Regions from separate parts of the Peribacillus sp. NPDC101481 genome, predicted to be linked through region 1. Evidence: riboswitches for the same ligand, from Rfam matches in the RefSeq annotation. Region 1 holds a riboswitch; the other holds the start of a gene.
What was found. Region 1 has a riboswitch for thiamine pyrophosphate ahead of tenA (thiaminase II). Riboswitches for the same ligand answer to the same signal wherever they lie in the genome.
Positions count from the first base shown of each region.

Region 1 (11,697 bases):
CAGGAAGAAACCCGCAAACTGGCGAAGAAATACAAATTGCAGCTAGTAAAGTTCCCGCTTTTAAAGCAGGTAAGGAATTAAAAGAAGCTGTAAAATAAAAAAGTAAACAAAAAAACCTGGCGATGCGATATTCGCCAGGTTTTTTTGTTTACTGTCATGCGCTTCGAAGAACAGTAAAAGACAGTCATTTTTATTTATTTGTGCCATTATCTAACGGAGGAATTTAGGGAGTTCTCATGATCAACAATGAAAGAAGCCCACTTCATGAAGCAGTAATGGAATGTAACATAAATGAAAAAAAATTATAGTACTTATTAGTAAGGTTTATACTGTGACTATGTTAGGCTAAGTAATAACAAGTTTTAAAACCAAAATAAAAGAGGTGAAAGATATGCTGAAGAAAATAATGAAAAAAATCAAACAGCTTTCCCAAGGCAGCAGTGAGCGAAGACATGGTCATTATCGCCGAGGCAGCAGCAGCAGCAGCCGAGGCTACAAAAGGTATCCCATGAGTGGAAGTGACCGCTACAAGAGAAAAGGGCGCGGCAGTAGCAGCTAATTCAATTTCTTTGACTTCAATGCAGCCTGCAGGTCCATTGAGATTTCTTTAATATCTGAATAAGGTTCTTGGATGCTTAATAACCTTTTCAGTAAATGCACGGTTTCTTTTTCTAACGAAAGCTCTTCTGTCCAAGGAAGAGTCTTTTTACTTTTGGAGGCGTAAGTCGTATAAAGTGCATATAGAAGTATTTCCCCCAAGTCGTAAAAATCCTGCCTTTTCAGCTGCAACATGGTTTCTTTAGTAAAATCGGCCGAATTGATCTTTTTAGACAAACCAAAGTCTATCAAAATGGGCTGATTGTTCTTTAGTAAAATATTTGGTATACGTAAATCTTGATGGGAAATGTCATGGTCATGTAGATAAGATACTAAAACGACCAGCTCATCCAGAAAAAATAGAGACTCTTTCTCATTGAATGTTATATGATTCAAGAAAATATGGTCTTCCAAATTATCTCCTTCTATGAAATCCATCACAAAATAAACATTTCCCTCATGTGAAAATTTCTCGTGAAATTTGGGGATGTTTTTGTGGTTTAACATTCGTAAAATGGAAATTTCATTTTCAAACTGCTTCAGCTCTTTTTTGCTGCGGCGTTTACTTTTCCGGAGCTGCTTGATCACTATATTTTCTTTTTTTTTCAAATCATTGCAAAGATAAATAATACCGTAGCTTCCTGTTCCGATTACAGCTTTTACCTCGTAACGGTAATTCAAAACCACTCCTTTTTTTAAAGGTATATCCACGAAAAATTGGTAGAACTTTCTAAATGTACGCAAAATTGAAACTTTCCTCACCACTTTCATCTATTCAAGTCAAGAACAAAAAAGTCCGTTATTAATAAAGCTGGAAATATGAATGAACATGGATAGTTTAACACTGATTTTTGATAATGCGGTAATGAAAGTCATTTCTTCGGGGAATTCTTTTGATAGTTCACAATTATAAATTTTTCCTGTAATTTCACATTATGAAATTATATGGTTTTAAAAATATTAAGTTTACTATAATGAATTCATAATAAAAGAGTAGGAGGTGATGAGGTGGATGGGTGCGAGTTGAGAAGTTGCTTTGGGAAATCCCTAACCGGCGTCACAATAGTGAGCTGGTTTGATGGAAAGTTCAAAAGGGGATTACTGAGAATTCTTTTCCTTCGGTTTCCTTGGATCCACCGCTTGCTTTAGTATTCATAAAGAAGCAAAAGCCTGCACTAGCATGAAAGATAAATCTTTTACCATTAATATTTTGTCGGATGAACAGGAAGCCATTGCATGGCAATTTGCGGGCAGTAAATAGGAAACGTTTAAAACCGACTGGGATAACAAGGGAATTTCGCCAAAAATAAATGGAAGTGTTGCCTGGATGGAATGCAAACCATGGAGAGAGTATGATGCTGGTGATCATGTATTGTTCATCGGTGAAATCCAGGAGTTACATTCCGAATATTTGGAAGCGCTTACTTTTTATCGAGCGAAAATGGGGTCTGCTAAACAGTTTGTAAAATAAGGGGATTCTAATGGGCATTAAAACCGGGGAAGAATATATTAATAGAATTAAATCAAGGAAACCGGAATTATGGCAGCTATGATAAACTACAGATCGAGCAAAATATTAAAACTAAAAGCAACATCGAATGTATAATATTGTTTTTTAGAGAATAAAAGAATTCACGAGTAAAGCAGCAGAAATCCCAAGAAAAATCAATTTCACGAGTAAAGCAGCTGAATTCACGAGTAAACCTGCCAAATTCACGAGTAAAGCAGCTGAATTCACGAGTAAACCGGCCAAATTCACGAGTAAAACAGTAGAATTCACGAGGAAATTACGTAATGAAACCCATTGATTAAAGTGCCGTTAAACTGCCGGGTAAATGGTGTATATGCAAGATTGAAAGGTTAGTAACCCTAAATCATTAAGTTGAAAACTTTTTCTAATACGTTTGACAATTGGATTTATCGTGTTAATATAAAGGCAAATGAAATTTAATATACAATTTGTACCACTAGGGGTGCTTTATAGGTGAAAGTTGATTTTTACCGCAGAAGCTGAGATTAAAGTATGACTTTAAGACCCTTAGAACCTGATCTGGTTTATACCAGCGTAGGGAAGTGGGGTCTGGAACAATACGTTTCTGTATTATTTCAAGTACAACCACTTTCTTTACGTTTAAGAAAGTGGTTTTTTGTTTGCAAAAAAAGGGGTGATAAAAGTTTTTTTCCGTAACATTGATTAAAAAAAATAATTTGGAGGTAATGGTCATGAAATTTTCAGAGGAAATTCGTCAGGAAGTGGATCACATTTGGGAAGCTAGCTTTAATCACCCGTTTGTTGCAGGAATAGGAGATGGCACTTTGCCATTGGAGTGTTTCCGTTTCTATGTTATGCAAGATTCCTATTATTTATCTCATTTTGCTAGGGTTCAAGCTTTAGGAGCAGTTAAAGCTACTGATTTACATACAACAAGCAGGCTTGCCGGCCATGCACAAGGAACATATGAAGCGGAGTTGAAGCTTCATGAGAATTTTTCTGAGAGATTAGGGATCACAAAAGAAGAACGGGATAATTTCAAACCAGCCCCGACCGCTTATGCTTATACTTCCCATATGTATCGTGCGGCTTATTCGGGACATTTAGGAGATGTTATTGCAGCTATCTTGCCGTGTTACTGGCTTTATTATGAAATAGGTGAAAAGCTGCAAGGGTGCATGCCGGAGGAGCCGATTTATCAAGAATGGATAGCGGCTTACGGAGGGGAGTGGTTTCGCACTTTGGTGGAAGAACAAATTGCGAGGCTTGATGAGATTGCTGAAAAAGTGACAGACGAAGATAAGGAAAGAATGAAAGAGCATTTTATCCTCAGCAGCCAATATGAATACTCATTTTGGGAAATGGCTTATCGTTTAGAGACATGGCCTGTGCATAAGGAAACACTAGAAGTATAAAGGGGAATGAAACAATGAAAAAAGGTTTGAAATTAACGGACATATTGGTCACGATCGTGATTGCGGTAGCATTTGGAATCGTTTATATCCTTTGGGGTTCGATTTATTATTCAGTTAAACCGTTAGGATTACATCTGGATCAACTTATTTATGGAATGTGGTTTATAGCTGGCCCCGTCGCCTTCTTAATTTTACGGAAACCGGGTGTGGCACTTTTGGCGGAGATAGCTGCAGCTTCCGGGGAGTTCTTCCTTGGTTCACCATGGGGGCTGACCGTACTGTTATATGGGGTGGTACAAGGTTTGTTCGCGGAACTGGTGTTCATGGCTTTCAAATATAAAAAATTCAATATGCCGGTGGCCGTTTTAGCTGCGATAGCTTCCTGCCTGGCATCAGTTATTATGGATTTTGCATACGGGGAAATAGGTGCGCTTTCAACTTGGAATCTATCGTTATTCATGATAGCGAGGTTTGTGGGTTCCATATTCTTTGCAGGTGTGACCGCTTATTATCTAGTTAAAGTCCTGGAAGCAACAGGAGTAACAAATCTTGTGCGTCCGGTTTCAAATAAAGATTATGCAGAACTGGATCAAAAGTAGAGGTTGAGGGCCATGGAACCAATCGTTTCTGTTGAAAAGTTAAGAATGAAATATCCCGGTGATGAATCTTTGATATTCAAGGACCTATCATTAACGTTTGATCAAGGAGAAAAAGTGCTATTGTTGGGGCCATCAGGTTGTGGTAAGTCGACCCTTTTACAAGTGTTAAGCGGATTGATTCCGAATTCCATCGAAGTACCGATGAAAGCGGAAAAATTGAAATGCCCTTCTTCGTGGGGGTATGTTTTTCAAGATCCTGATAGTCAGTTTTGCATGCCATTTGCCGATGAGGAAATTGCCTTCGTCCTTGAGAATCTTTCCGTCCCTAAAGAAGAAATGAAAGAGAAGATTCAAAATCATTTCCGTAAAGTAGGATTGAACCTGGGCCATACAAGTATTGAAACATTATCAGGCGGGATGAAACAGCGTCTGGCAATCGCTTCAGTATTGGCCCTTGAACCAGAAGTGATATTTTTAGATGAGCCAACCGCCATGCTTGATCCGGAAGGAACGAAAGAAATCTGGGAATTGCTGAAGGAAGTCGGACGAGACAAAACGGTTATTATCGTCGAGCATAAAATTGACCATGTTTTAGAATTCATCGAACGAATCGTGCTTTTTAACGATGATGGTCAAATCATAGCTGATGGTCCAAGAGACACCATTCTTTCACTATATAAAAATGAAATGAAGGAATATGGAATTTGGTTCCCAGGTGTTTGGGGTGAATATATACAGAATTATGCACCGATTCGGGAACACCCATTTACAGATGATTCACCTCTTATGAATGTGCAAGGCTTTAGCGGTTTTCGAAATAAAGAGGAAAAAATCAAGGTTGACGAGCTGAAGGTCCATTCAGGTGAATGGATTGTAATCAGGGGTGAAAATGGCGCGGGGAAGAGTACACTTTTGCATGCACTGATGCAGTTCATAAAAACGAATGGTAAGTATGAATTATTGGGAACACCGATTAAAAAGGTGAAAAATCCAACGGATCATATGACGTTTGTCTTTCAAAATCCTGAGTTTCAGTTCGTTGCAAATACTGTATATGAAGAGATTGCTTATTCATTGCGAATTGATAAAAGGCCGCAACAAGAAATAGATGAGAGAGTCCGCTCATTGCTTAAAGTGTTCCGCCTGGAGGCACATCGGGATAAACACCCGTTTCAATTATCAATGGGTCAAAAGCGTCGCTTAAGCGTAGCCGCCTCAATCGTTATAGACAAAAAAATCATTCTCCTGGATGAGCCAACCTTTGGCCAAGATTCGAAAAATACCTTTGCATTACTGGAATGGTTTGAGGAATATCGAAGGCGTGGAATAACAGTGATCATGGTAACTCATGATGATCATATTTCAAAAAACTTTGCAACCAGGATCTGGACGGTTAAGGATGGAAACGTAATAAGTGATGAAAACATTGTGCAATCAGGATTTGTGGAGACCAAAGTTAAAAGGAGTGTCATGTAGATGAATGATTCAAATGCAGAAACATGGCTCCATAGAATTAATCCAAGCCTTAAACTTGGTGTACTGATTGTGTTATGCATCGTGGCGTTATTCATTCATGACCTGAATTATATGATGAATATCACCATTGGCGTATTACTTTTGTTTTTGTTTTTTACCGGGCATTCGATAAAACGCATCTTACTTTTGTCGATTCCCTTTTGTTTCATTTTTATCTCCACCTCTTCTGCAATGATATTATTCGGGCAAGGTGAGACGCTTTGGTTTGAGTGGGGCCTTATATCGATTACTGAAGAAAGTTTCATTAGGGGATTACTGGTAGGCTTTCGAGCTTTGTTCTTTGCGGTCCTTGGCTTAACTTTTTCCTTAACTACGAGGCCAGTGAACTTGTTTTATTCGTTAATGCAGCAAGTTAAGCTTAAACCGAAATATGCCTATAGTTTCATGGCGGCATTAAGGCTGATTCCCATCATGATGGAGGAGTTCCAAACGATACGAAATGCGATGAAGGTACGCGGCTTCGAAAGGGGAAAAGGGATAAAAGCGTTATATTTTAAAATGAAAGCCTATTCCATCCCGTTGTTATCCGGAAGCATAAGACGTGCTCACCGAATCGCGGTTGCGATGGAAGCAAAGCGATTTACAGACACACGAGAACGAACATTCTATTATGAGTTTGGGTTTTCAAAAAAGGACCATGGTTTCATTTTGTATTTTATCATCCTGTTGTTGGCCGGCTTTTATCTGTCGATTCAATTCCCGTTAGTTTCTATTTGATTTTATGAGATTGTAACTTTACTTGTTAGGAGTCCTTAGTATGAATGCACATGAATTGCATATTATTTCTACTGGGAAACAGCCAATTGAAAAGTTTGTGGAAATCGCTTCAAACATTCAGGAACATGTTGATTTCTTTTATCTAAGGGAAAAGCATATGAGTGCATCGGAACTTTATCGAGCAGTGACCCTGCTACATGATAATAAGATCCCGCTTTCTAAGATCATCATTAATGATCGGGTGGATGTAGCTTGGGTACACAAAGTATTTGGTGTGCAATTGGCTTTTCATAGTTTAGATGCGGGAGTCGTAAAAGGAGCTTTTCCAGGGATGAATGTTGGCTGTTCGATCCATTCCATGGATGAAGCGAATGCCGCATTCAGCAAAGGGGCCGATTACGCGATATATGGACATGTTTTTGAAACGGATTCAAAAATCGGCCTTCCTCCTAGGGGAGTTGAGGAGCTTCATGCAATCTCAAGAAATGTCAATCTTCCGATAATTGCGATAGGCGGAATAACACCTTTCAATTGCCAAATCGTGCTGGATGCGGGGGCACGTGGAATTGCGGTCATGTCAGGGGTTCTTGAAGCTGAAAATCCGATTGAAGCCGTTAAAGAATATGCGAAGTCTTTGGGAAAGGAGACATAAGATGAATTCCATATATGATGCAATCATTGTTGGGGGAGGAGTAATAGGTGGATCCATTGCTTTTCAATTAGCCAAACGAGGTAAAAAGGTCCTTTTATTGGAAAAAGATAGACTTGTTAGCAAAGCATCCAGTGCTGCAGCCGGGATGTTAGGGGCACAAGCCGAGTTGGATGCTGATAACCCGCTTTTTACATTGGCAAGCCGAAGCAGGGGGATGTTTCCTGCACTGGCGGAAGAATTAAAAGACATAAGTGGAATAGACATCGAATTAGTGAACAAGGGCATGTTCAAGGTGGCGCTAACGAATGATCAGGTAGCCGAGTTGAAGAACATGATTAGAGCCCAGCAAGATGCGGGACTTGAGGCTGAATGGCTATCGACTGCCGAAATAAGGAAAACGGAACCGCTTCTTTCGGATGAGATTAAAGGAGCCATGTTCATTCCTAAGGATGGACAAGTTTCAGCCACTAGGCTGTCGCTCGCTTTTACTGAATCTGCCGCTGCCCTTGGTGTAGATATAAAGGAATTTGTTCATGTCTCCGATTTGGTTACTGAAAACGGATGTGTAACGGGAGTGGTGACGAACATAGGTGCATTTTCAAGTGAAAATGTCATCGTGGCAGGTGGGGCTTGGAGTGCTTTCCTCCTTGAAAAATCAGGGATGAAACTCGACAGTTATCCTGTAAAGGGAGAGTGCTTTTCCGTCCTGACCGATCGTCCATTGCTTGAAAAAACGGTCTTCTCGCATGGCTGCTATCTTGTGCCCAAAGTAGGCGGAAGAATCATTGTCGGGGCAACGGTTAAGGCGGGCACTTTCGATCAAAAGGTAAGTCTTGACGGGATTTCTACTTTAATAGAAAGAGCAACGCAATTGCTTCCGGCGATTAAAGGGACCGAATTGGAAAAGACCTGGGCAGGTATACGCCCACAAACTGGGGACGGCTTGCCATACTTTGGTGAACATCCGGCATGCAAAGGACTTTTCATTGCAACGGGGCACTACAGGAATGGCATCCTGCTTTCTCCAATTACAGGTGTACTTATAGCGGATATTTTAGAAGGGAAGACAAATCCCGAATGGTCCGCTTTTCGATTGGATCGTTCGATACAGACCCTTTTTTCTTAATGGAGGTGGATGAATTGGAATTGGTCATTAACGGCGAAAAAATACGGATTCCTGCCGATGAATCAACAGTTACAGGGCTTTTGCAACACTTTAATTTACATCAAAAAGTAGTGATTGTTGAATTGAATGATGAAATATTAGCAAAAGAAAGTTTAAGTGAAACACTTTTGTCAAATGGAGACAAGGTAGAGATTGTACATTTTGTAGGAGGCGGATGATTATGTTAAAGATTGGTTCGTATGAATTTTCTTCAAGATTACTATTAGGTACTGGAAAATATCCAAATTTCGATGTTCAAAAGCAATCAGTAGAGGTTTCGGGGACGGAAATATTAACATTTGCGGTCCGGAGAATGAACATTTTTGAAGCCAGCCAGCCCAATTTTTTAGAAAAGCTAGATTTGAAAAAGTACACACTCCTTCCCAATACAGCAGGAGCTAAAACAGCCAAGGAAGCAGTACGCATAGCCCATCTAGCAAAGGCATCTGGCTTATGTGACATGATTAAGGTAGAAGTCATTGGCTGTCAAAAAACTTTGCTGCCTGATCCGATTGAAACATTGAAAGCTGCTGAAGAATTAGTGAAACTCGGATTCACCGTATTACCTTATACTTCGGATGATGTGTTGCTCGCTAAACGCCTGGAAGAAGTGGGGTGCCATGCAATCATGCCTGGAGCTTCACCAATTGGCTCTGGTCAGGGCATTATAAACCCATTGAACTTACGCTTCATCATGGAACAATCTGAGGTTCCGGTAATTGTTGATGCAGGGATTGGAACTCCCTCCGATGCGGTTATCGCCATGGAATTAGGGGCGGATGGCGTATTGCTTAACACTGCTGTTTCGGGAGCAAAAGACCCCGTCAAAATGTCGAAAGCAATGAAACTTGCCATTGAGGCAGGTCGATTGGGGTATGAAGCAGGAAGAATCGAAAAAAATGATTACGCGATAGCAAGCAGTCCAGTTGAAGGATTGAGCATTGGATGAGTGAACGTTATTCACGTCAAGAACTTTTTGGCCCTATTGGAGCAGAAGGGCAAATGAAAATTCGCAAAAAGCACGTTTTGGTGATTGGAGCGGGTGCTCTCGGTACGGGAACTGCGGAAGGTCTTGTACGAGCCGGAATTGGGAAACTCACCATTGTTGACAGGGATTATGTAGAGTGGAGCAACCTTCAAAGACAACAGCTTTATTGTGAAGAAGATGCACAAAAAAGAATACCGAAAGCAGTGGCAGCAAAGAATCGTTTGCAAGCGCTAAATTCGGACGTTATCGTAACTTCATTTGTGGCAGATGTTTCGGTTGATGAATTGGCGAAGCTGGTTGAAGGCGTGGATTTAATATTGGATGCCACCGATAATTTCGACACCAGGATGCTTATCAACGATACTGCGCAAAAATATAAAATACCGTGGATTTACGGTGCCTGTGTAGGAAGTTATGGGATAAGTTACACGGTGATTCCGGAGGCGACCCCATGTTTGAATTGTTTGCTGGAAACGGTTCCGATGGGAGGTCTGACATGTGATACGGCGGGAATCATCAGCCCTGCTGTTCAAACGGTCGTTGCTCATCAAATGGCGGAAGCTTTAAAAATCCTTGTCGAAGATCATGCATCGCTAAGAAACAAAATCGTTTCATTTGATCTTTGGAAAAATGAACATTCATCCATAAATGTAGCGCAATTAAAAAAAGATACTTGTTTGTCCTGCGGGTCAAATCGAACGTATCCCCACCTCTCTTATTCAAATCGAACAAAGACAGCCGTTTTATGCGGAAGGGATTCTGTCCAGATTCGGCCGGCAATCAAGCTTGAACGAGACTTGGCGGAACTCGAAGAATATCTTCTCGCACAAGGTGGTAAGATCGTCAGGAATCCTTATTTACTTTCATTTACTATCGGAACCCATCGGTTAGTCGTTTTTAAAGACGGACGGGCGTTGATTCATGGAACAAAAGATATTGCAGAGGCAAAAACATTATATCATCGTTATTTTGGCTGAAATGGATTGGCACGGACTTGAAATTCACGTTTAAACCGTGAAAGAGTGCCCAAAAAAGACGCCCTTATAATAGGAAGGTATCGAACATTTTCAATGTGATTTATTTGCTGCACAAATATAAAACGAAAGCGGTGTCTGCCTTTTGGGGCGGCACCGCTTTTCGTTATGGAACGATTATTTAAGCAGCTTACATATCATGACTGCTATTATGCTTCTGACGGGAATGCTGTCTGTTTTTCACCTTATGAGAACCGCTTAACGGTGCAGGTTGACCTGGATTATTTCCTTTAGGAGCATTTTTTCGAATATCTTTACCATCGTTTTTGTTCATGTTCGATCCCTCCTATCTCTTAAGATAATCAGTCCGTGAAATTTTATTCACATACATATATTTGCAAACCTCGTACATGCTATTGATGGACACTATAATTAAGGAGCTGAACCAAATGCAGGATAAACAAGATAAGCGAAGGGCTTTCCAGGAAGCCCAGCAAAGTTATCAGCAAGTATTTGATGTATACTCATCCATTGAGAAGAACGCACCGAATTACGGAACGGAATTGAAACATGTGAAGCAGGAAGTGAACGAGGCCTATCAGCAAATACAATCAGCTTTAGTCACCGCTTCCGAACATCAGAAAGAACAATTGAGGAAATTCGAACAGGATATTCAGTCAATCGTCAATGAGGTGAATTCTGAGGACTATTGAGTGACAGGTTCTATCGTCTTTTGTGCGTTTTACTTTTGCGTTTCCTGATTTTAGAATGGAATAGGCTTTTTGAAAAATGCAGTACAACTGCCATTTCAAAAAGCCTATCCTGTTTAAAGCCTAGAAATGAGGGAAATCATTGGTTTTTCTTTCTTTTTTTATTGTTTTGCCTTTGCATTTCCGATAATGGCGGTTCATTTCCCAATTCATCATTGTATCCAGCCCCATTACCTTGCGCTTTTGCAGCATTCATACCCGGTATAACATGATTTGCCTTTTGTTTTGTCATTTCGACACCTCCACCCATAGAATGCGATAATGTCGAATGATTATGTATGAAGTACTAATATGTTTTGTTGGAATAATTTATCAGCCCATAAATAAGGGTATTTTCAATAAAACTCATATCAGCATCGCTTCCTAAATGCACTTTAATATGTGGGGGATTTTTTTCTATAAGAGAAACTTATCAAAAACAATAACTTTCTTGTTATTTACTTATACTCATTTCTATATTAGTATTAAGTTGAAGGAAGAGTTAGGGTGGGAGAAGAGAGAGAAAATTCGACAAACTAACTTTTTTACTTATATTTATAGTAAACATGGTTTCAGTGAACCAGGTTTTACTTTTATGTGCAGAATACGTTCTGACAGTTTAATAGGGGGTAATATTCATGACGAAAAATGACGTATACCAAGCGCGTAAGTCCTTTGAAATTGAAGGGAAACGCTACAACTACTACAGCCTAGACGCTATTGAAAAAGCAGGGGACGGCCAAGTATCTCGCCTTCCATATTCCATTAAAGTGTTACTTGAAGCAGTACTTCGCCAAGTAGACGGAAGAGTAA
Region 1 covers NZ_JBIWNJ010000002.1:1,566,032-1,577,728, forward strand. Annotated here, with positions in the region: gene ACIROD_RS17500 (HU family DNA-binding protein) at 1-98, shown strand, start outside; gene ACIROD_RS17505 (protein kinase domain-containing protein) at 556-1,284, opposite strand; gene ACIROD_RS17510 (flavin reductase family protein) at 1,925-2,068, shown strand; TPP riboswitch at 2,557-2,686, shown strand; gene tenA (thiaminase II) at 2,821-3,504, shown strand; gene ACIROD_RS17520 (ECF transporter S component) at 3,519-4,103, shown strand; gene ACIROD_RS17525 (ABC transporter ATP-binding protein) at 4,116-5,579, shown strand; gene ACIROD_RS17530 (energy-coupling factor transporter transmembrane component T family protein) at 5,580-6,356, shown strand; gene tenI (thiazole tautomerase TenI) at 6,397-7,008, shown strand; gene thiO (glycine oxidase ThiO) at 7,010-8,134, shown strand; gene thiS (sulfur carrier protein ThiS) at 8,149-8,352, shown strand; gene ACIROD_RS17550 (thiazole synthase) at 8,355-9,122, shown strand; gene ACIROD_RS17555 (thiazole biosynthesis adenylyltransferase ThiF) at 9,119-10,138, shown strand; gene ACIROD_RS17560 (small acid-soluble spore protein P) at 10,326-10,469, opposite strand; gene ACIROD_RS17565 (hypothetical protein) at 10,585-10,848, shown strand; gene sspO (small acid-soluble spore protein O) at 10,985-11,137, opposite strand; gene acnA (aconitate hydratase AcnA) at 11,523-11,697, shown strand, end outside.

Region 2 (11,697 bases), on a different contig from region 1:
GCTGGCTTAACTCGGGAATCCTCCAGTGAAAGCTGATAATTGTTAATAGAAGAAGCCAAATTCATGGAAACAGTCAGCAAGGATTGCAAATGAACCTTTTCCATGTCAGTCAGAATCTGCTTCCGCTTAACAACATCATATTTATCCAAATGGATATGGCTGTCGATGATTCTCAAATTTAATAGCCTCCTTACTTAAGTAGAAAGAGTTGGCATTAATGCTGCATATAACTCTCTTTTCAAATGAAAAAATTCATCACTAAGAAGCTGTTCTTCACTTCTTGGCCTTGGAAACGGAACTTTGACTTCTTTGATGACCGCAGCCGGTTTTGCAGATAACACATAAATTCTATCGGATAGGAAAACCGCTTCATCTATGCTATGCGTAACAAAAAGCACCGACCTCCGATTTTCCTCCCAAACCGACAACAGCCATTTTTGCATTTGCAATCTTGTCAGTTCATCCAAGGCAGAAAAGGGTTCGTCCAGGCACATCAAGTCCTGTGGACTTAAGATACTCCGGATGAATGCGGACCTTTGCTTCATGCCTCCTGATAATTCATGCGGATATGCTTTCTCATACTCTTCTAATCCAGCTTTCATCAATAGGGCTTTTGCCTTTTCTTTATCTCTGATCCCAGCAAGTTCACTTCCCAGCAAAACATTTTCCAATACCGTTCTCCAAGGTAAAAGGGAAGGCTGCTGCGGCATATAGCTGATATGGCCCTTTAAACCATTTATCTTTTTACCATCCAGTGAAATGATGCCATGATCCGGCTTCAAAATACCTCCGATCAAGTGGAACAAAGTACTTTTACCGCTGCCCGATGGCCCAAGGATCGTGACAAATTCCCCATCATCCACACGAAAATTCATGTTCTCCAATATATTCTGTTTACCATCGAAAGAATAGGAGACATCTTTAATTTCCAGCTTCATCCTTGCCGCCCTCCTTTCTCTTCCAAGAAACTAAGTATTTCTCCAGGAAGGTGATGATTCCAAAAAAGACCAGGCTCATTCCCATAATGATGAAAATGGCAACAAACACTCGGTCTGTCCTGAACGCAGAGGACGCGAGCGTCATATAAACACCAATCCCCGATTTTGCCCCGAGCCACTCTGAAATAACCGCACCCATTACGCTATAGGTGGCCGAAATTTTCAGGCCGGAGAAAATGAACGGGATTGAGTGAGGAAATTCCAGCTTCCAAAATAACTGGTTTTTCCCCGCTCCCATCATCTTGAAATAATGCTTAAGTTCGTATGGTGTCTGGCGAAAACCGTCCAATGATGCAACCGCAACCGGAAAAAAACATACGAGCGAAATCACTATTAGCTTAGGCAGCATGCCAAAGCCAAACCAGATCACCAATAGCGGGGCCAAAACTATGATAGGTATATTTTGTGATAGTATGAGCAGAGGATAAACCGCGTCCTTCACACCTGGAAATAGGTGTAAGGTTGCAGCAACCAATAAGCCGATGCAGCTTCCAATAAAAAAACCCGACAACGCAAGCTCGGTTGTCGATATAAGGTGTCCGTAAAGATTGCGCGACGACTCAATTCCTTCAATGAAAATGGCCGATGGAGCGGGAAGCAGCCATTCTTCAACCTTCAATAAGACTGTCACTGACTCCCAAACTATCAGCAACAATAATAAAAGAAAGAAGGGAGCCCCCTTCTTCCAAATTCCCCTTCCGATCATGCCCGATATTTCTCCGTTAACGTATCCATCGTAATCCCGCTTGGCTGATATAATATTTTCACTTGGGAAATGACATTCGGCGATCCTATTTCGATCATTCTTACATTCATTTTTTCTATCACGGCAAAAAGTTCGGAAAGCTCGCCCTCCATTGTCGTTTCAAGGGGGTGAACCTCATACTTGACACCAGATTCTTCAATGATCTTGATTGCTTCATCGACCATAGGGATGACATTTTCCCCTTTAGGAATAATTTGTATACTAATTAATGAATTGGCCATCGTATTTCCTCCTATTTTGGTAAAAATTCATTGGTAAATGCCTTTTCAGGATCGAAATCACCTTCAAGAAGCTTGTTTTCAGTCATCCAATCACTGTAATTCTTCCAGATTTCCAGTTTTTGTTCACCCCAACGCGGAGCATCATCCTGATACTTGGCTGCAAGCCACTCCTGGCTTTTCTTAACTAGTTTTGCATCAAGATCCGGCGCAGACTTAATTAACATGTCTGCTGCATCAGCAGGATTCTTAATCGCAAACTGGTACCCTTTTGATGCTGCATGAACGAATGCTTTAACAGTTTCGGGATCTTCTTTTATCATCTTTTCATTTGTAGTCAAAACAGGCGTATAGTAATCAAGCTTATCAGAGTATTCGGTTAAGTAAACCATATTAAGCTTTTCATTTCGCAACTCAGCCTCAATGCCTGTCCATCCATAATAAATCCAGGCAAAATCTATATCCCTTTTAACCGAAGTGAAAAAATCCATGTCTCCTGTATTGACTATATCCACTTTATTTACATCCGCATTTTCTTTTTTCATGAGTGAATCAATAATGGCCTTTTCAACCGGAGAACCCCAGCCACCATACGTTTTCCCTTCAAAATCCTTGGGAGTTTTAATGTTCTTTGCCTCAGGGGAAGCGAATCCAGAGGTATTATGCTGGATGACTGCAGCAACCGAAACAATTGGCACGCCCTGCACGCGGGCCTGTGTTATGCCCTCCTGGTAGCTCACGCCAAATTCAGATTTTCCTGAAGCGACAAGCTTATCCGCTCCAGCTTCACCTGGCATGATAATTTCCACATCAAGACCTTGCTCTTTAAAGTAACCTTTTTCCTTGGCAACATACAATCCTGTATGGTTTGTATTCGGTGTCCAATCGAGCACGACCGATACCTTTTTTAATTCTTCATTTTTAGATGCTTCTTCTTTTTCATTAGTTCCGCCTGCACCACATCCAGCCAAAAGGAACAACGAAGTTAACAGTGGTAAGAATTTATTCAAGTTATTATCCTCCTACACATCATATAAGATCCATATGCCGGAACCATAATGGGGCTCCAGGGTCTATTCAAATACTGGATAAAAAGCAAAAAACGCCCGAAGATGAATTCGGACGTTAACATACAAAACAGAAAGTCAGTAATAATATGTTCCCTCCGCTGGCATCACCCAGATCAGGTTCAAAGAGTCAGCATCTAAAGGATGCAATCTCAGCCAGCAGTACTGGCCCCCCTACATTTCTCGCACATATGAACTTTTCTCTCTCATTATATCAATTCATAGGGAAAAGGGAATACTAATTTGCTTCTTATCACTAATTGGAAAGGTATTCCTTACTCTTAAGGATATCTAGCAAAACATCTTTTGGAACGAAAATCATTGAAATCAATGTAATTCTGCCTCTTTTCATTCCAATCATTCTTGACTGCAGCAGTGGCTGACAATTTCTAAATAGTCATTTCTTTGCAGGCATTCATATAATGAACATTATCTGTAGACATTTATGTTTACTGGTTTTATAAACCGTTAATTTAATAAGCAAAAGGTGGATATGATCATGATAAAGATTAATCACAGATGGTTAGATGTCAGTCACATCCAACCAGGAATAGCATCTGCTAAGTCGCTTGAAATTCTCCAATTGCTGGATGAAGATACTAACGTTTTTGAATACCGGAATTTTGGAGAGTTTAATTTCGATATACAGCTGCGGCGCCATGTCATTGAGGCAGCGATTTCATTGAATAAAAGTGAGGTAGAATTTTCAACACTTGAGGAATCGCAATCCAATAAACAATATTGGCACCTTTCAAAGGGTGGCACCTTCACCCTTCAGCCAGGGATACTCCCTCATGCTGCACTTCTGGACATTTTCATGAATGGAAGGCTTTATGCTTTCGAATGCGGGACGGCAATAGTCGTCACTTTTTTAAAGGCGATTTTGGATTTGATCGGCCCTAGGAATTTCGATTACCTTTTTTCAAACCTTTTTTTATATGACTGGCGCCCTCCGGAGAATATGGCTCTTAATATTCATCAAGGAAGGGATTATTTACCAGGCGATTGCGTTTACTTCATAAACCCTGATCACGACGAGTCAACTCCTGAATGGCAAGGTGAAAATGCCATATTATTAGGGAATAACCTCTTTTATGGCCACGGAATCGGGATTACCACTTCACAGGGAATCATCAATGAATTGAATAGCAATAGAAAGCCGTACGCAACCAAATCAGCATTCCTGACAACGCATATCATTTTCCTGGATAGTTCCTTCTATAGTCAATTCCAACTAAATAGAGCAAAGCCCGATCACTGTCCTGTCAGCCTTTCCAATTGTATTGTTTCTGAAATAGGTTCGAAGATTTACCTTTCATGACCTCTTTGTTTTATATACCCGCATAAAAAAATGCTTGGGGAGAGATCTCCCAAGCATTTTTTCTTATTCATGCACCAATATTCCCTTTGCCTTTAAGCCTGCGGGCATTCGCCTGACCCCATTTCGTTATGGATAGTGTATAAACAGCCAAGGCTGACCATATGAACAAAAAGGCTAAAAGATGTGCTTTGGTAAAACTTTCATGATAGATGAATACGCCTATCAATAAAGATAAGGTCGGAGCGATATACTGAAAAATGCCAAGCATCGATAACGGGATCTTCTCCGCCCCTTTCGCAAAATATAAAAGAGGCAAGGCCGTGGCAATCCCGCCGCCCACCAGCAGCAAGCTTGTGCTCCCATCTGTAAAGAACTGCATTTCTGATTGGTTCATCAAGTAGATCAGGTAACCTAGGGCCAGAGGCGTTACCATCATCGTTTCAAGAGTCAGCCCGATCGCCGCTTCAGCCTTGATCATTTTTTTTGCCAGACCGTATAATCCAAAGGTCATGGCCAAAACAAGAGAGATCCACGGGATCGTGCCGAAATGAATGCCCAGGATCAAGACTCCGATTCCTGCAAGCAGGAATGAAATGATTTGGGCCCCGCTCAATTTTTCTTTTAAGACTATCACTCCCAATAGTACACTGACTAGCGGATTGATATAATATCCAAGGCTCGTGTCGAGGATCCGTCCTGTATTAACGGCCCAGATGAACACTCCCCAATTAGCTGTAACAAGCAGTGACGCCGTAAGTAATGCCACAAAGAGTTTGGGATTTCCCAATATGTTTTTGACATAGACAAGAAACGCCTGCCATTTTTTCATGAACATCAATAAAACCAGCATGAACACGAAAGACCATAATACCCTCTGAGCTAAAATTTCTATTGCACCGACTCCCTGAAGGAACTTCCAGTAAATCGGCACGATTCCCCACATCATGTAAGAAAGGGCTGCATAAATCGCCCCTTCTTTTTGTTCATCCACTTTCATAACAAGCCTTCTTTCCATTTACATTCCTTTATCTAATTCCATCTAACAATTTTGTATTTCCATTTCTTTTTTTGCAACTGTTAATTTTTATCATACATGATTTTATCATCGATGACCGTCATGACCGCCTCAGCTTTTAGGAGGTCATCCGGCGCAACAGCAAAGACATCCAGATTAAACACGGTAAAATCGGCATCGTACCCTTTATTGATCACACCGCGGCGTTTTTCCTGGCCGATTGCTGCAGCACTCCCTTTGGTATACAATGCGAAAGCCTCGTAAACGGAAAGCCTTTCAGACAAGCCATATACGGTATGGTCCTCACTATTGATTTTCATCCTTGTGACAGCTGCATGAATGCCCAAAATTGGATTTAATGGCTCAATGGGTGCATCCGACCCACCCGCACAAATGATGCCCAAATTCAAATAGGTTTTCCAGGCATATGAGGATTCCAACAGATTGGCTGGAACCTTTTCTTCCACCCACGGAAAATCGGACGGGACGAAGCCCGGTTGGATATCAAAGATTAACGGCAGCTTTGCCGCCCGCTGCAACAGCTCCGGCCGGACGATCTGTGCATGGATGAGCCGGTCCCTCTGTCCCTCTTGCGGGGGGAGTGACTCAATTGCATTCAAGACGTATTCAAAAGCGAGATCGCCAATCGCATGGACAGCAATCGGCATTCCGGCAGCCCTTGCTTTTTTCACCCATTCCTGAAGCTCGTTTTCAGTGAATATCGCGACTCCATTCGTATTCTTTTGATCTACATAAGGCTCGCTCAACAGGGCTGTTCGTCCCCCTAAGGAGCCATCCGTAAATATCTTCATGCTGTCGAATTTAATATATCGCGTACCTTTCTGATAACCGCCTCCTGCTGCCAGCATTTCTTCAAACGCTTCATGATGGACAAGCAAGTTCGCGCGAAAGGCCATTTCCCGGTCCTCGATTACCGATTTAAACGCCTGATATGTCGGCATGAAGCCATTATAGTAATGGAGGTCCTCAGTATGTCCGCCAGTCAAACCTAGCTTATATGCGTCTTCTATGGCCTCTGTGAGTGCGTTTTCGATATACTCTTGATCAATGCCGGGAAGACTGTCTAAAATAAGGTTCTGTGCCTGACTTTCTTTAAATAAACCATTTAAACGTCCGTCATGATAACGGCAAATCACCCCGCCTGAAGGTTCTTTAATATCTTCTTTAATATCCGCTTCCAAAAGGGCGCGGGAATTGACCACCAAGGCATGACGGCAAATCCTTTTCAATACGATGGGATGTTCCGTCGATATCACATCGAGCTCATCCCGTAATATCAATTCAGGACTCGGCCATTCGTTTTCATTCCACCCTTCGGCAACGATCCACTTTCCAGCCGGGGTCTTTGAGCACTTTTCCTTCAAGGATTTCATGATCGACTCCCTGCTATCCATCAAAGAGAGGTCTAAACGAAGCAGCCTTTCACCATGCCCGACCAAATGAAGGTGACTGTCCACTAACCCCGGCAGCATCGTTTGTCCTTTTAAGTCGATTTCCCTGGAAATATTGCCGGCATACTCATTTTTCAAATAGCCCTGGCTGCCGGTATCAACAATTACCCCCTTTTCAGTGTAGACTGCCTCCACTTGATCATTTTCTTTAATCATCGTATAAATCGACCCATTGAACCATAACGTTCCCACCGGCTTTACACTCCTTATTAAATGATTGTTACTGTGCAGATATGCAGTAAGTGTACCATCTCATATCACGAATTCCCATATTTATGCTTTTACCCAAGCCCCTGTCAATAAAAAACGCCAGCCTTGGAGGCTGACGGTCATGCATTTCGATCAATTGTTAAGGAGTGCTTCTTCCCTTTTCCGTAAATCCACCCGTTTGATTTTACCTGACGTCGTTTTGGGCAGCTCTTCTAAAAATTCGATTTTCCTTGGATATTTATATGGGGCAGTCAATTCTTTCACGTGCGATTGAAGCGTCTTGATCAAGTCCTGGCTGTTCGAATCGATATCATCCATCAAGACGACATACGCCTTGACCACATTTCCCCTTATTTCATCAGGACTTGCTATAACGGCACACTCTTTAACATATGGATGCTTAACGAGGGCATCTTCCACTTCAAACGGTCCAATCGTATATCCCGAGCTGATGATGATATCATCGGAACGACCCTCAAACCAGAAGTAACCATCCTCATCCTTTTTCGCCTGATCGCCAGTGATATAATAATCCCCACGGAATTGCTGCGATGTCCGCTCGGGATCTTTAAAATATTCTTTAAAGAGTGCAGGTGTATCGACATGTACGGCAATATCCCCCACTACACCAGGAGAACAGGGCTTACCGGAATCATCAATGATATCCACATGGTTGCCCGGTGTCGGTTTGCCCATGGAGCCCAATTTAATTTCCATTCCTTTTGTTACACCTACCAACAGGGTATTTTCGGTCTGTCCATATCCATCACGCACTTCAATATGGAAATGGTTTTTAAAGACCTCGAACACTTTTTGATTTAAAGGCTCTCCCGCTGATACAGCACTATGAAGATGGGATAAATCATAGTCATCAAGGTTTTCCACCTTTGCAATCAATCGATACTCGGTTGGTGTGCAGCATAATGCATTCACTTTGTAGTCCTGAAGCAACTGTAGATACTTTTTCGCCTCGAACTTCCCATGGTAAGCAAGACCGGTCGCTCCCGTTCCTAGAACCGCCAGGAAAGGACTCCAAATCCACTTTTGCCACCCTGGACCCGCAGTTGCCCAAACCACATCCGTTTCGCTGATGCCGAGCCAGTTTGCAGCAGACGTTTTCAAATGTGCATAAGCCCAGCCATGTGTATGGACGACCCCTTTTGGATTTCCTGTCGTTCCGGAAGTATACGATAAGAACGCCATATCCCCACTCTTCGTGTCGGCCATTGTCAGCTGATCGGATTCTTTGCCGGCAAGCTCATTCAAATCCAACCAATTTTCGATTCGTTTTCCGATTGAGAATTTCAGAAGGCTTTCCGCTCCTTCTATTTCATTCAATTCATGAGTATATTCATGATAACTGATGATTCCTTTAACATCACCATGGTTGACTCGATACTGCAAGTCTTTCGCACGAAGCATTTCCGAACAAGGTATGACAATCATGCCAATTTTCAATGCGGCTAAATACACTTGATATGCTTCCACCAAACGAGGAATTATGATAAGGACCGTATCACCTTTACCCAGTCCTTTTTTCTTTAAGGCATTTCCAATTTTATTTGCACTTTTTAATAAATTCTCATATGTAAGTTGTTTTTTATCTCCGGTTTCGTTCTCCCAGAGTACGGCAACTTTTTCTGGATCTTTTGCATAACGTTCCATTTCACTCACTAAGTTGTAATGTTCCGGAGCCAATAAGTCTTCACGCTTCATATTCTTCCCCTCCAATTATGAACTCTTAGTACCTACTCATTATACAAGATACTTCTCTAATATTTCTATTTATTTTTACAAATAAATAAAGAGAGCGGGTTTAGGAACCCACTCTCTTATAGCCTTTTGACAACTCTTAAAGTGAGTTTGTCTGCAGTTTTTCTTTTTGAAAATTCCGCTGATTTCAGAAACCTGCTCCCTTTCCGCCGACTGTCTGCCAAGCCTCCTCGGCACAAGCGCCTGCGGGGTCTTGGCTAGCCAGTTATTCGGCAGGAGTGTCGCAAATCTCTTCCATCCTTTAAGAAATACTGTAAAAAACTATGAAGGATAATCTAGTTTACTTTTAAAATTTTGGTTCGGGGCGAGAGCAATTCGGAACTCCTTTTGCCGGAAAATTGATGGAACCGCCAGACTGTAGACGAATTGGAGAAGATTAGCCAGTTTCCCTACAATATTTCTTAAAATAGAAGTTCCAGTGATTGGAACGTAAGGTACGAGACTCCTGTGGGAAAAGCGTGGCCAAGGGAGACCCCGCAGGCGAGCGCCGAGGAGGCTCCCGGACCGCCCGCGGAAAGCGAGTGCCTGGAGTGGAAATCATTACACATACCCCTTTCGGAAATCCGCTCTCTTTCCGCCGACTGTCTGCCAAGCCTCCTTGGCGCAAGCGCCTGTGGGGTCTTGGCTAGCCAGTTATTCGGCAGGAGTGTCGCAAATCTCTTCCATCCAATAAGGTTTCATATTATATAAAACAGTAAACAATTATGTAGTAAAACTAAGGAATTTATTAAATCGTTAATTATTCAGCCGTCCACGAATTCAGTCCGCAAACGTAAAGAGAGCGGGTGTTAAAACCCGCTCTCTGTAGCCATATTTATTAAATTATCTGTTGAAGCCTCCGCCTAATTGTTGTTCAGCCATTTGAACAAGGCGTTTTGTGATTTCTCCACCAACTGAACCGTTAGCGCGAGATGTTGTGTCGGCACCAAGTTGTACGCCGAATTCTGTAGCGATTTCATATTTCATTTGTTGTAGAGCTTGTTCCACTCCAGGTACCAATAATTCGTTTGAGCTGTTGTTGTTTGCCATGTGTTTTTCACCTCCTTGTGATTATAGAGTGTGTTAAAACACATGGCTTCATTCGCACTATTTTATTGGTAATTACAGGATATTAAAATAAGTCTTCCATCGCTTCTTCCTTATCGAAAGTCTGACCAGGTTTAACTGTCAATACTTCTGTTTCGGAGACTGCTTTTTCAATCAAGGAATCAAAGTCGACGAAGCTTTCATAGTAATTGACTTTTTCACGTTTCGGTTTCGTTTTTGGGCTTGCCGGCGTAAAGACCGTACAGCAATCCTCATACGGCAGATTGGATATTTCAAAAGTATCAAGCTCTCTTGCAATTTTGATGATTTCCGTTTTATCCATGGTAATCAGGGGGCGCAGGATCGGTGTATTCGTCACCTCATTGATGGCGAACATGCTGCTCATCGTCTGGCTCGCAACCTGCCCAAGGCTTTCACCGGTAATCAGTGCCATGGCTTCTTCCTTTTCACGAATTCGATCGGCGACCCGCATCATTAAACGACGGGTAGTAGTCATTGAGTAGTTTTCCGGGATTTGCTTTTGAACCAATAATTGGATTTCCGTAAATGGAACGATATGCACTTTCATGCTTCCATTTATTTCGGCAAGCTTGCCCGCCAAATCAATGACCTTTTGACGTGAACGTTCGCTCGTGAACGGTGGGCTGTAGAAATGGATAGCTTCCACGTCCAATCCCCGTTTCATCGAAAGGAATCCCGCAACAGGGCTATCAATCCCGCCTGAAAGCATCAGTATCGCCTTTCCGCTTGACCCGAATGGAAGACCGCCTGCCCCCTGGATGATTTCACCTGTCAAATACACGGCTTCGCGTCTCACTTCCACTAACAGGTTCAAATCAGGGTTCTTTACATCCACTTTTAAATCCTCTGTATTTCGAAGCAAATGCCCGCCGATTGCCCTGTTAATTTCATCGGTATTATATGGAAAATCCTTATCCGCGCGTTTTGTCGTGATCTTGAACGTTTTTACCTCTTCAAGAGTATGATTCAGGTAATACAATGCTGCCGTTTTCATCACTTCCAGATCACGCTCTATTTTTATCGCAGGGCTTAATGACTGAATTCCAAAAATGCCTTTCAATCGGTCAATGACAGGCTTATGGTCCGCACCGTTCAGGAGAACGTACATCCGCTCCCGGTTGGCTGTAAGCACTACACCTTCAATATCTTTTAAACTCCAGCGAATATGTGCCTTCATTTTGTCTACAAAGCCTTTACGGTTTCTTTTTTTCGTGGAGATTTCTCCATAACGGATAATTATATGATCAAATTTCATTTTGCAACCCTCATTATTTTTTCTAAATTAGCGACTATTTTCTGTATCGCCGCCAGAACTTGCTTTGCTTCTTCCATTTCATTGCCATAGGTAGTACTGATTCGGATGACGCTTTCGGAACGAGCCGAATTATGGAACATTGCATCCACCGTTTTGCTTATCGTCCTTTTTTTCGAAGAACAGGCACTAGTTGTCGAAACATATATTCCTTCCGATTCTAGTGCATGCAGCAATACCTCGGATTTAAGTCCGGGAACGGAAAAATTCACAATATGTGGTGCCCCTTCTTCAGGACTGTTAACCAATACCCCGTCCATTTCCTTCAAACCTTTATATAAATAAGTTTTGATTTGCTGCAGCTTATCATGATACAGCAATTGATTGTTCATACTAATACGCAAAGCCTTCGATAGGGCGACGATTCCCGCAACATTTTCGGTACCGCTCCTGATTTTCGTTTCTTGATTGCCGCCATGGAAAAGCGGATCGATCCGAACGCCTTCACGAACATAAAGGATGCCCGTCCCCTTCAAG
Region 2 covers NZ_JBIWNJ010000001.1:1,421,496-1,433,192, forward strand. Annotated here, with positions in the region: gene ACIROD_RS06825 (TatD family hydrolase) at 1-176, opposite strand, end outside; gene ACIROD_RS06830 (ABC transporter ATP-binding protein) at 195-938, opposite strand; gene ACIROD_RS06835 (ABC transporter permease) at 922-1,704, opposite strand; gene ACIROD_RS06840 (thiamine-binding protein) at 1,701-1,985, opposite strand; gene ACIROD_RS06845 (ABC transporter substrate-binding protein) at 1,997-2,992, opposite strand; TPP riboswitch at 3,126-3,235, opposite strand; gene ACIROD_RS06850 (protein-glutamine gamma-glutamyltransferase) at 3,549-4,370, shown strand; gene rarD (EamA family transporter RarD) at 4,438-5,367, opposite strand; gene ACIROD_RS06860 (amidohydrolase) at 5,448-7,049, opposite strand; gene mbcS (acyl-CoA synthetase MbcS) at 7,200-8,783, opposite strand; gene ACIROD_RS06870 (alpha/beta-type small acid-soluble spore protein) at 9,663-9,869, opposite strand; gene thiI (tRNA uracil 4-sulfurtransferase ThiI) at 9,952-11,163, opposite strand; gene ACIROD_RS06880 (cysteine desulfurase family protein) at 11,160-11,697, opposite strand, start outside.
Region 2: linked by a shared signal. The riboswitch ahead of ACIROD_RS06845 (ABC transporter substrate-binding protein) and the one ahead of tenA (thiaminase II) in region 1 are both predicted to bind thiamine pyrophosphate.